4 regions of the Dickeya lacustris genome follow, and region 1 is predicted to be linked to each of the others. Evidence: predicted binding sites of a transcription regulator. Region 1 holds the regulator's gene; each other region holds the start of a gene.
What was found. Region 1 encodes CRP, which controls carbon source genes, mostly activating them, when cyclic AMP is high. Its sites were predicted from a motif close to ATGTGANNNNNNTCACAT; they were not measured.

Region 1 (3,165 bases):
ATTTCACACATCAATACGCTGGTGGTGCCGGGCGGCAAAATGGGGCTGGCGATGGAGCTGATTATGACACCGCTGGTGCGGCGACTGATTACGGGTAATGGCCTTGCCTGACACGGTGCGACGGCGATGAAGCCGCCGCGAGCCGGTGCGTTAACCCTGCGCTACCACTTCATGGCTGTGCGTTATCTGCACCGCTTTTTCCAGCATCAGCGCCACCGAGCAGTATTTTTCCGCTGACAGCGACACCGCGCGCTCAACGGCTTTTTCCGATAGCGCGTTGCCCGTGACGATAAAGTGCAGATTGATAGCGGTGAACAGGCGCGGCGCCTCTTCACGCCGCTCGGCGCTCAAACGCACTTCGCAATCCGTTACGTCATGGCGACCTTTTTGCAGTATGGAGACCACATCAATGGCGCTACAGCTGCCCGCTGCCATCAGCACCATTTCCATCGGGCTGGGCGCTTTATCGCCTGAATTGCCATCCATCAGCACCTGATGACCGGATGCGGACTCACCTAAAAACGTCAATCCCTCAACCCACTTCACCCGAGCCTGCATAATTTTGCCCTCAATCAACTATTTTTGAAATTTTGCACCGCTCATGTACAAAAAAGCCTGATAATCAGAGCTTAATCATGCTGAAGCGAGACAACACGAGACACTACACTCAACCTGTGTTACAAACGGAGGACGTAAACCCGTGTGTGTCGGGCTGCTGCCTGACTGCCATCGGTTTACCGGCGTCATTGATAGACCGTCTCCGTATCATCCCTGACGTCATTCCGCCAGGACGGAATTTGAATTATAACTATGTTATCACGCCGTACAGGGAACTCTGAGCCCTGTGATTTGCGCAGTGAATTACAACAGAGGATAACAGCGAATGGTTCTCGGCAAACCGCAAACAGACCCGACTCTCGAATGGTTCCTTTCTCATTGTCACATTCACAAGTACCCATCGAAGAGCACTCTGATCCATCAGGGTGAAAAAGCAGAGACGCTTTACTACATCGTAAAAGGCTCGGTTGCCGTGCTGATTAAGGATGAAGAAGGCAAGGAAATGATTCTGTCTTATCTGAATCAGGGCGATTTTATCGGCGAGCTTGGCTTGTTTGAAGATGGGCAGGAGCGCAGTGCATGGGTTCGGGCAAAAACTGCCTGTGAAGTCGCTGAAATTTCCTACAAAAAATTCCGCCAGCTTATCCAGGTTAACCCGGATATTCTGATGCGCCTCTCCTCGCAGATGGCCCGTCGCCTGCAAGTCACCTCGCAGAAAGTCGGCAATCTGGCATTTTTGGATGTCACAGGGCGTATCGCACAGACCTTACTGAATCTGGCCAAACAACCGGATGCCATGACCCACCCGGATGGTATGCAGATCAAGATTACCCGTCAGGAGATAGGCCAGATAGTCGGCTGTTCCCGTGAAACTGTCGGTCGTATCCTGAAAATGCTGGAAGACCAGAATCTTATCTCCGCTCACGGTAAAACCATCGTGGTTTACGGCACGCGCTGATCGGGCGTCAGCCCGTTTTCCATCTGAACGGGTTTTTTAATATCAGCAAGGGCGGCCAATGGCCGCCCTGCTTATTTTGCGTATCGGTGAGTGTCGCGGGCGACGCGTTACGACCAGTATTTATTGATCTCGGTGCGCAGAGCCTCAGCCGTCGCTTTACCGCTCTCAGACGCCAGCGCACGGCCAGCAATAAAGGTCTTGGCGCTAATCCCCTCAAACAGATGAATATCCTGCGGCACAATACCGCCGGTAATTGACAGCTCCAGCCCCAACTCAGACAGCGCGCGCATCCGGCCAAGATCGTCATGCGTCCAGTTGACCCCGGCGAGCTCGGCATCGCGCGAGCGGTGATAAATCGCCTGCGTAATGCCCATATCGACCCACTGACGGGCATCATCAAGGTTCCAGTTGCCATACAGTTCAATCTGGATTTCCCCGCCAAACTCATCGGCCACTTTTTTGCAGGCCGCAATAGTGGCAACGTGCGCCGCCGCTGAAACGGTTATCCAGTTCGCCCCGGCAGAGAATGCCATGCGTGCCAAAATAGCGCCGCCATCGGTGGTTTTCATATCACACACAATAATGTGTTTGGGGTGGCGCTCACGCAGCGTGCGCACCGCCGTCATGCCTTCAGCAAAGGCCAGAATGGTGCCTACCTCAATGACTTCAACAAACCCGCTGACGCGGTCAGCAATCTCAATCGCTGTTGCCAGGTCAGTCGAGTCCAGGGCGATTTGCAGCATAGGTTTAGTCATAACTGATTCCTCTCCAAGAGTGAAAATAGTGAAATCACCGGATTGCGAGCGAGCGCGGCCCGTGGCCTGATGCCACTATTTATTTCAATGGTTCTCAATACACTATTTCAGGTCGCTGGCGCAGACCGTCGATGAATAAAAGCAATAAGGTTTAAACGTAATAAAGCTTAAAAATAATAAAGCCTGGAAATAAATATTGTTTAAAAATAACTACTGTTTAAAAATAACCACCGGTTAAAAATAAATAAGCTTTAACGCTGGCCGTAATAAGCATTCGCGCCATGTTTTCTGAAATAGTGTTTATCAGAAAGCGCCTGATCGATATGAATCGTCGGATTAAGCAAGCGGGTAGACAGCGCCATCGCCGCCACCTCTTCGAGCACCAGCGCATTGTGTACTGCATCCATCGCGTTTTTCCCCCAGCAGAAGGGCGCATGCCCGGTTATCACCGCACCCGGTACGGCCAGCGGGTCGAGATCCCGGCGCTGAAACTCTTCGACAATCACCGCGCCGGTGTTTTTCTCATACTCACAGGCAATTTCCTGCTCGCTCAACGCGCGGGTGCAGGGAATATCGCCATAGAAATAGTCGGCATGGGTGGTGCCCAGCGCCGGGATGTCCAGCCCCGCCTGTGCCCAGATAGTGCCGTGGCGTGAATGGGTATGCACAATACCGCCGATACCGCTAAACGCCTGGTACAACGCCAGATGGGTGGCCGTATCGCTGGAAGGGTTAAGGTGCCCTTCCACCACACGCCCGTCCATGTCTACCACCACGATATCGTCCAGCGTCATCTGCTCATACGAGACGCCCGACGGTTTGATGGCGATAACCCCAAGCGAGCGATCAATCTGCGAAACATTGCCCCAGGTCAACGTCACCAGGCCGTGCCGG
Region 2 (3,165 bases), 100 kb from region 1:
GTGGGATGACAGAATCAGGCGCGTTTTGCCAGTTCTGCTTTATGTTTTGTTTCATTAATCATGGTCAGTACCAGCAGGATAACTGACAGCACACCACCGCCAATCATCACCATAAAACCGCCGTTCCAGCCAAAATAGTCAACGGTGTAGCCGACAATGGCACTTGCCGCAACCGAACCACCGAGATAACCGAACAGGCCGGTGAAACCAGCGGCTGTCCCTGCGGCTTTCTTCGGTGCCAGTTCCAGAGCGTGCAGACCAATCAGCATGACCGGGCCGTAGATCAAAAAGCCGATGACAATCATACAAGCCATATCTACGCCGGGGTTGCCCGCCGGGTTCATCCAGTACACCACGGTGGCGATAGTCACCAGCGCCATGAAGAACACGCCTGTTGCACCACGGTTGCCTTTGAACACTTTGTCAGACATCCAGCCGCACAGCAGCGTACCCGGAATACCGGCGTACTCGTACAGGAAATAGGCCCAGGAGGATTTATCCAGTGCGAAGTGTTTGACTTCTTTGAGGTAAGTCGGCGACCAGTCGAGAATGCCATAGCGCAGCAAGTACACGAACACGTTAGCAACGGCGATATACCACAGCAGCTTGTTCGGGAAAATGTACTGCATGAAAATTTCTTTGGCGGTTAACTCCTGCTCGGCCTTTTCGTCATAATCCGGCGGGTAGTCGTTTTTATACTCTTCAATCGGCGGCAGGCCGCAAGACTGCGGGGTGTCGCGCATCATGGCGAAGGCGAACAGTGCCACCAGAATGGCCCCAAAAGCAGGCATATACAGCGCGGCTTTCCAGTCGTTGAACCACGCCATCCCCAGCAGGAACAGCAGTGGGGGAATACCGCCGCCGACGTTGTGAGCACAGTTCCAGATAGACACGATACCGCCACGCTCTTTCTGTGACCACCAGTGCACCATGGTACGGCCACACGGCGGCCAACCCATACCCTGGAACCAGCCACAGATAAACAGCAGGCAGAACATCACCATAATGCTGGACGTCGCCCACGGCACAAAGCCCATCAGCAACATGACCGCTGCCGCCAGAATCAGGCCTGCGGGTAAGAACACCCGTGGGTTGGAGCGGTCAGAGACCGCGCCCATGATGAACTTGGAAAACCCGTAAGCGATGGAGATGCCGGACAGCGCAAAACCGAGATCGCCACGAGAGAAACCTTGTTCAACCAGAAAAGGCATTGCCAGAGCAAAGTTTTTTCTGACCAGATAGTAAGCAGCGTAGCCGAAAAAGATACCCAGAAATATTTGCAGGCGTAAACGGCGATAGAGTGGATCGACCTGGTGCTCTGCCACTCGCGGCTGATGCGCCGCAGGCTTAAAAATACTCAGCATAAAAATCCCCGATAGTTATTTTCTATAACGCGCGTAAGCGTATCGAATGTGCGCAGTCTTTGATGTGAGTTAACGCGCAACTGTTACACTTTTATGACGAAGTACGTCATTTTGAGCTCTAAATAACATAATTGAAATAATCATTTTTCAAATTAAGGTGATTTAAGTCACATTTCTATTTTTGTTAGCGCAATTTGTTTTCGTTTTTTGAGTGTTTTTGTTCTTTATCAATCATTGTTGTGTGGGTTTATGTCTTACTTTGCCTCAATATCCCAATATGGGCGCGATCCAACCGAGGTAAAACAGATATGGCTAACGCAGGCTTACGGCGGGAAACCGATGTCGTCATTATTGGCGGCGGTGCAACCGGGGCAGGGACGGCGCGCGATTGCGCGCTGCGTGGCCTGCGCTGCTTGCTGCTGGAGCGGCATGACATTGCCACCGGAGCAACCGGGCGTAACCACGGGTTGCTGCACAGCGGTGCGCGCTATGCCGTGACGGATAGCGAGTCGGCCCGTGAGTGTATTGAAGAGAACCGTATTCTGCGCCGCATTGCTCGCCACTGTATAGAACCCAGCGATGGGCTGTTTTTAACGCTACCGCAAGACTCCCTTGAGTATCAGGCGCAGTTTATCGATGCCTGCCGACAGGCGGGAATTGATGCGCAGGCCATGGAGCCACAGGAAGCGCTACGCTTTGAACCGGCGGCCAACCCGGATTTAATCGGGGCCGTCAGGGTGCCGGATGGCACGGTAGACCCCTTCAGACTCACGGCTGCCAACATGGTTGATGCCTGTGAACATGGCGCAGAAGTCTTAACCTATCATGAGGTTATTGGGCTGATTCGTCAGGGCTGTCGTGTCGTCGGTGTGCGCGTTTTCGACCATAAACGCAAAATCGCCAGTGAAATTTACGCGCAGGTGGTTGTCAACGCGGGCGGTATTTGGGGTCAGCGCATTGCCGAATACGCCGATTTGAGCGTGCGGATGTTTCCGGCCAAAGGCGCATTGTTAATTCTGGGTCATCGCATCAATAACCGGGTGATTAACCGCTGCCGCAAACCGGCTGATGCCGACATTCTGGTGCCGGGCGATACCATTTCACTGATTGGCACCACCTCGACGCGTATCGACTATGACCAGATAGACAACATGCAGGTGACGCCGCAAGAGGTCGATACCCTGATTCGTGAAGGCAGCCTGCTGGCTCCGCAATTGGCGCAGACCCGCATTTTACGCGCCTACGCCGGGGTTCGTCCGCTGGTCGCCAGTGACAACGACCCCTCCGGGCGCAGCGTCAGCCGGGGGATTGTGCTGCTGGATCATGCCAGCCGTGACGGGCTGGAAGGGTTTGTCACCATCACCGGCGGCAAACTGATGACTTACCGCCTGATGGCCGAATGGGTGACAGATAAAGTCTGCGAAAAGCTGGGCCATCGTGCCTCGTGTACCACCGCGTCAACACCGTTGCCCGGCTCAGAGTCGCAGCCGGAAGATAAGCCCCAGGCCGCTTCGCCGCTCTCTGCGCCGTTGCGGGGGTCAGCGATTTACCGCCACGGGCAGCGCGCCGCCACGCTGGTTTCCGGCCAGCGCGTCGATAGCAGCCTGGTGTGTGAGTGTGAGGCGGTGACGGCTGGCGAAGTGCGCTATGCCGTCGAGTCGCTTCAGGTCAACAACCTGACCGATTTACGTCGTCGCACCCGTGTAGGCATGGGCACTTGTCAGGGCGAGCTGTGCGCGTGCCGTGCCGCAGGGTTACTTTGCCGCCTGGGGCAATCCACCCCGCAGCAGGCCATTTCGCA
Region 3 (3,165 bases), 1.8 Mb from region 1:
ACCAGCGCTGATAACGCTGATAAAGCTGCTGGTAGCGGGCGACGCGAACCGGGTCAGGCAGTAAGGTGCGCTCAACCCCACAGGCCATTTTGTGCTGTGCGCCGGGAATATCCGGGTGAACGCCTGCGGCGACGGCGGCGAAAATAGCTGCGCCTAATGCACAACACTGGTCGGAAGCGGCGATTTGCAGCGGAAGATTCATGACATCGCTGCACACTTGCATAATGGTGGGCGATTTGCGCGCAATGCCGCCCAGCGCCAGCAGGTTATGTACCGGTATCTGCTGTGACTCAAAGCACGCCATAATGGCGCGCGCGCCAAATGCTGTGGCGGCAATCAGCCCGCCGAACAGGGCCGGTGCATCGGTAGCGAGATTAAGATCGGTTATCACCCCTTTAAGACGCTGATCGGCGAAGGGGGTACGGCGACCATTAAACCAGTCAAGCACCACCGGGAGATGGTCAAGAGAGGGGGCGTCGGCCCATGCCTGCGTCAACTGCGTCAGTAACTGCGTTTGTAACCGTTCGATCGCCTCTGACCACTCAGGGTGTTCGCGAGCAGCCAGCTGAAGCGGCCAGGCTAATATCCGGCCAAACCAGGCGTAGATATCACCAAATGCGGACTGTCCTGCCTCCAGGCCGACATAACCGGGAATAACGCTGCCATCCACCTGACCGCAGATACCGGCTATCGTCTGGTTGCCAACGCGCTCAGGCTCCGCAATCAGGATGTCGCAGGTGGAGGTGCCGATAACTTTCACCAGCGTGTAGGGCTGGGCACCGGCACCCACCGCCCCCATGTGACAATCAAACGCGCCGCCGCTGAGAGTGACGTTTGCCGGCAGGTTAAGGCGCTGCGCCCATTCTGCGGTGATCGTGCCGACCGGTTGTTCGGCCGTCCAGGTTTCGCTAAAGAGCGGAGCCTGGAGTCGCGAGGTGAGACAAGGGTCGAGCGCCTGTAAAAAGGCGCGCTCAGGCAGGCCACCCCAATCCGGGTGCCAGAGTGACTTATGACCTGCGCTGCACCGGCCCCGGCGGATAGCGTGAGGCGATGTGGTGCCGCTCAAGAGTGCCGGTATCCAGTCACATAACTCTATCCATGAAACCGCATGCTGGCAGACGGCCGGGTCAAGGCGGCTAATATGGAGAATCTTGGCCCAAAACCATTCGGCAGAATACACCCCGCCGCTGTAGCGTGTGTAATCGGGAAACTGACCGCTATGGCACAAGCGGTTGATAGCCTCGGCTTCGTCAATCGCGGTGTGATCTTTCCAGAGAATGAACATGGCATTGGGGTTGTCGGCAAAATCAGGGCGCAATGCCAAAACCTGACCGTGCTCATCGATTGGCGCGGGCGTTGAGCCTGTGCTGTCAACGCCGATGCCGACGATGTGCTGGCGCTGTGACGGGCTAAGTTGTGTTACCACTGCGTGAATGGCCCGCTCCATCGACTCGATGTAATCAAGCGGGTGGTGGCGAAACTGATTGCTGGATGGATTGCAATAAAGCCCCTGCTGCCAGCGCGAATAGTAGACCACCTCTGTTGCCAATTCCTGCCCGGTATGGCAATCCACCGCCAATGCACGCACGGAGTCACTGCCAAAATCAAGACCAAGCGTAATCGCATCCGCACGCATCGTCGTTGCTCCTGTTAATCATGGGGATAATGCTGTCTACGATAGACAGAGCGAAAACGGGCGGTGAGGAGCGATTGGCTGGAAGTATGTATTTTTCTGCCACAGCGCGGTGTTTTGTGATGGCTCTCAAAAAGTTAACGGCTGGTTAAATTTGCTGAATATATGCACGAAACAGCTGTAGTTTCCGAATGTGATAATGCTCTCTCTTCATGGCGAAAATACCCGCTACAAATGACGCGTCTGACCGGGCCGGAAGATGGAATTTATCTAACCTTTTGTTTTTCCATTTATCCCAGAAAAAGCTGCCTACTCATGGCGTGATACACACACGAGAGCAGGCCCGGTTGCCAGTGTGTTAACAAGAATCATCAGCGGAGAAGACCATGCATAAATTCACTCGGGTTCTGGCGGCGATTGGCCTGGCTGCCGTTATGTCACAATCCGCTATCGCGGAAAATATGAAGCTGGGTTTTTTAGTGAAGCAGCCGGAAGAGCCCTGGTTTCAGACAGAGTGGCGCTTTGCCGACAAAGCCGGTAAGGATTTAGGTTTTGATGTGATGAAAATTGCCGTACCGGATGGAGAGAAAACCCTGAATGCCATTGACAGTCTCGCGGCCAGCGGGGCGAAGGGATTTGTGATTTGCACGCCAGACCCGAAGCTCGGGGCCGCGATTGTGGCTAAAGCACGCGGTTATAACCTGAAAGTGATTGCTGTCGATGACCAATTTATTAATGCCAAGGGACAACCGATGGATAGCGTGCCGCTGGTGATGATGGCGGCAACCAAGATAGGTGAGCGCCAGGGGCAGGAGTTATGGAAAGAGATGCAAAAGCGGGGCTGGAATGTACAGGACACGGCTGTCATGGCTATCACCGCCAATGAGCTCGATACCGCGCGTCGTCGTACCGGTGGGTCAATGGAAGCACTGAAGGCGGCGGGGTTCCCCGAACAACAGATCTATCAGGTTCCCACCAAATCTAACGATATTCCCGGCGCATTTGATGCGGCCAATTCGCTGTTAGTGCAGCATCCACAGGTCAAACACTGGCTGGTTGTTGGCATGAACGACAATACCGTATTGGGCGGCGTGCGGGCGACGGAGGGGCAGGGATTTAAGGCGGCCAACGTTATTGGTATCGGTATTAACGGCGTTGATGCGGTTAGTGAGTTGTCGAAGGCGCAGCCGACAGGCTTCTATGGCTCATTGCTGCCGAGCCCGGATGTTCACGGTTACAAAAGTATCCAGATGCTGCATGACTGGGTGACGAAAGGGGTTGAACCGCAAAAATTCACCGAAGTGACTGACGTGGTTCTGATTACCCGCGACAACTTCAAAGTCGAATTGCAGAAAAAAGGCCTGATGTAACGCAGTCGCGATGTAATGCAATCGTCCGGCGTTCAGGCACGTTGCGCCACGCCGGGGAGACGGGCCGCGCCGTCATATCCGGCGGCGCAGACCACTTGAGGATGCTGAAATGACTGAACCGTCACCGTATTTATCTTTCCGGGGTATTAGCAAGGTTTTTCC
Region 4 (3,165 bases), 1.3 Mb from region 1:
AGGAGAATATTCCAGCGTCGGCGGCACGATGTTTGCTGGCACCGAACGTGAAGTGGTGATCCAGGAAACGGTGATGACCCGCGTCGGCGTCGATCGCATCCTCAAATTCGCCTATGAACTGGCGATGAAACGCCCGAAAAAGCACCTCACGTCCGCAACAAAATCTAACGGTATTGCCATTACCATGCCCTATTGGGACAGCCGGGTCGCGCAGATGGGGCAACACTATCCCGAGGTCAAGGTAGACAAATACCATATCGATATTCTGACGGCGAACTTTGTACTGCACCCTGACTGGTTTGACGTGGTGGTCGCCAGCAACCTGTTTGGCGACATCCTCTCCGATCTGGGCCCGGCCTGTACCGGCACCATTGGTATTGCGCCGTCAGCTAACATCAACCCCGATCGCACCTTCCCAAGTCTGTTTGAACCGGTACACGGTTCGGCACCAGACATTGCCGGTAAAGGTATTGCAAACCCGATAGGCCAAATCTGGTGTGGTGCCATGATGCTGGAACATCTTGGCTACGACGCTGCCGGTGCCGCCGTATTACGCGCCATTGAGCAAGTTCTCTCACAAGGGCCCGCGCATGCGCCGCTCACGCGGGATCTGGGCGGAAACGGCAACACCGTTGAATTAGGCAAAGCGATTGCGCACGCGCTCAGTCGCTGACACTCACCGCCGGGGCTGACCGTTGATCTCAGGGCATGTGTTGTCTGGTGATTCAGCGGTCGGTTTTCTCTATCCTGTTACCCCCCCGCTACCGTAGATTACGCACTGGTGAGCAATAATAGCCACCGCTTAAACAGGAGAATTTTATGCGTACAGGAATACGTTTTACACTTGCCACACTCACCACCTTGCTATTAAGCACCGGCGCTGCGCTGGCTGCTGATGCTGACCTGCCGGGTTACACCGCTGGCGCGGAAGTGATCCGCGTGACGAAAACCCAAGAGCAGGTCGATGTGCTCAGTGGCGTTATTTATAATCAAATCAAGCAAACGCGGGCAGTACGTCAGTTAAAAATGTCACTGATTGTGCCGCGCACCGCTGACCTGAAACCGGCCATCGTGTACTTTCCTGGCGGCGGCTTTACCTCTGCCGATCACGAAAAATACATCGAAATGCGCATGGCGCTTGCCCAGGCCGGGTTCGTGGTCGCCGCCGCCGAATATCGCGTTGTCCCGGATACCTTCCCGGCACCGCTGGAAGATGGCAAAGCCGCCGTGCGCTATCTACGCGCCCACGCCCGTGAATACGGTATCGACCCCACCCGCATTGGCGTACTGGGCGACTCAGCCGGTGGTTATGTGTCTCAGTTAGTCGGCACCACCAATGGCGAAAAAGCCTTCGACAAAGGGGATTATCTGGATAAGTCCTCCGATGTTCAGGCGGTCGTCACGCTGTATGGCATTTCCAATCTACTCAATATCGGCGAGCGACTGGCGGAGAACCTGCAAAAAGTGCATGAATCACCGGCGGTGACAGAAGCACTGTTGCTCAATGGCGCGGCGTTTCGCGACTTTGCTGGCGCATCGGTGATGAGCGACAAAGCCAAAGCATTAAACGCCAGCTCGATGGGCCATATCAAAGGCAGCGAGCCGCCGTTTTTAATCATGCACGGCAGTGATGATACCCATGTCTCCCCCTGGCAGAGTGAGCAACTGTATAAGGCGCTGAAAGCGAAAGGCGATAAAGCGGAGTATGTACTGGTCGCAGGCGCGCAGCATGGCGATCTCACCTGGTTCCAGAAACCGATTATCGACAGAGTGGTCAGTTGGTTTAAAACGCAACTCGGCGGGCCGGTGAAAGATGGCGGACAAACGGCAGACCCGAACGCACGCTTGTAATGAACGCGTGTAATGAACGCTAACCGCTGAATCCAGCCCAAAAGAAAAGGCCACTGTACAGTGGCCTTCTTCATGGTGCTTTGCGGTTTATCGTGGCAGCCGGGCGTTGGCTGCGACGACAGACTTAGTGCATGGCACCTGGCGGAATGTCTTTATAGGCGTTGACATAAGCGACCAGAAGTTTTTTCAGGAATTTACGCACGTTGATCACCTTAGCGAATGAGTGGTTTGTGAACTTTCTGGTAAAAGATTGTACGTTTTGTTGAATACGAACGCAAGATTTATGTGATGCATATCACATAAAAAAAGGAATGGCGTTTTGGTTTATTTGAACTTGCTGATTTTCCGGGCAATTCACTCATCCGCGCGTGTCACCCGACCCACTCTTTTCGCTGCGCCAGCGGCGCGCTTATCCCCCACGGGAAGAGGACAAAATCATTTCCCGGCTAACGAAAAACGGCCATACTAGGCCCACTTCGCCAGTTCGCGTGTACTGCCTGGCTTTCACTGACGACCGATACCTGCCTTATGGAAACCTGGAAACTCAATCTCTTCTCCGCCTGGCTAGGATGCTTTTTTACGGGTATGGCGATGAGCCAAATCCTGCCTTTTTTGCCGCTGTATATCGAACACCTTGGCGTAAGTGACCATACCGCGCTGAATTTGTGGTCAGGGCTGGTATTCAGTTGTTCGTTTCTGGTCTCGGCTGTTGTCGCGCCCCTGTGGGGCAGCCTGGCCGACCGTAAAGGCCGTAAGCTGATGCTGCTGCGCGCCGCGCTTGGTATGTCAGTCATCATGGGGTTGCAGGGCATGGCCACCAATGTGTGGCAATTATTCATTTTGCGCACGTTAATGGGGTTAACATCCGGTTATATTCCCAATGCAATGGCGCTCATCGCCTCGCAAGTACCGCGTAACCGCAGCGGTTGGGCGCTCGGTACGCTCTCGACCGGGCAAGTGGCCGGGGTGTTGATTGGCCCGCTGCTCGGCGGCATGATGGCCGACACCATTGGTTTGCGCACCGTGTTTTTTGTCACCTCTGGGATGCTGTTCATCTGCTTTTTAATTACGCTGTTCGCCATTCGAGAAAACGCGATTACCGTCAGTAAAAAAGAGCAACTGAGCCGCCAGGCGGTCTTTTCATCGCTGCCTTATCCGCTGCTGATAATCAGTCTGTGCATCACCACGCTGATGATTCAGATGGCCAATGGCTCTATCAGCCCTATTTTGACGCTTTTTATTCGTGACCTGTCGCCGAATATCGACAACATTGCCTTTGTCAGCGGTGTAATTGCCGCAGTACCCGGCGTTTCT

Region 2: glpT (glycerol-3-phosphate transporter) is a predicted target of CRP. The motif match lies at 1,520-1,537, and genes of this name have one in related genera.
Region 3: O1Q98_RS01885 (arabinose ABC transporter substrate-binding protein) is a predicted target of CRP. The motif match lies at 1,825-1,842, and genes of this name have one in related genera.
Region 4: azuC (stress response protein AzuC) is a predicted target of CRP. The motif match lies at 2,135-2,152, and genes of this name have one in related genera.

What each region holds. Positions count from the first base shown of each region.
Region 1 is NZ_CP114280.1:2,972,055-2,975,219, reverse strand. Features, by position in the region: gene O1Q98_RS13460 (phosphoribulokinase) at 1-111, shown strand, start outside; gene O1Q98_RS13455 (OsmC family protein) at 151-558, opposite strand; gene crp (cAMP-activated global transcriptional regulator CRP) at 884-1,516, shown strand; gene O1Q98_RS13445 (3-keto-L-gulonate-6-phosphate decarboxylase UlaD) at 1,624-2,271, opposite strand; gene O1Q98_RS13440 (L-ribulose-5-phosphate 4-epimerase) at 2,523-3,165, opposite strand, start outside.
Region 2 is NZ_CP114280.1:2,869,815-2,872,979, forward strand. Features, by position in the region: gene glpT (glycerol-3-phosphate transporter) at 15-1,364, opposite strand; gene glpA (anaerobic glycerol-3-phosphate dehydrogenase subunit A) at 1,673-3,165, shown strand, end outside.
Region 3 is NZ_CP114280.1:416,516-419,680, reverse strand. Features, by position in the region: gene O1Q98_RS01890 (ribulokinase) at 1-1,636, opposite strand, end outside; gene O1Q98_RS01885 (arabinose ABC transporter substrate-binding protein) at 2,020-3,003, shown strand; gene araG (L-arabinose ABC transporter ATP-binding protein AraG) at 3,113-3,165, shown strand, end outside.
Region 4 is NZ_CP114280.1:1,657,177-1,660,341, forward strand. Features, by position in the region: gene O1Q98_RS07460 (tartrate dehydrogenase) at 1-673, shown strand, start outside; gene O1Q98_RS07465 (alpha/beta hydrolase) at 820-1,851, shown strand; gene azuC (stress response protein AzuC) at 1,976-2,062, opposite strand; gene O1Q98_RS07470 (multidrug efflux MFS transporter) at 2,380-3,165, shown strand, end outside.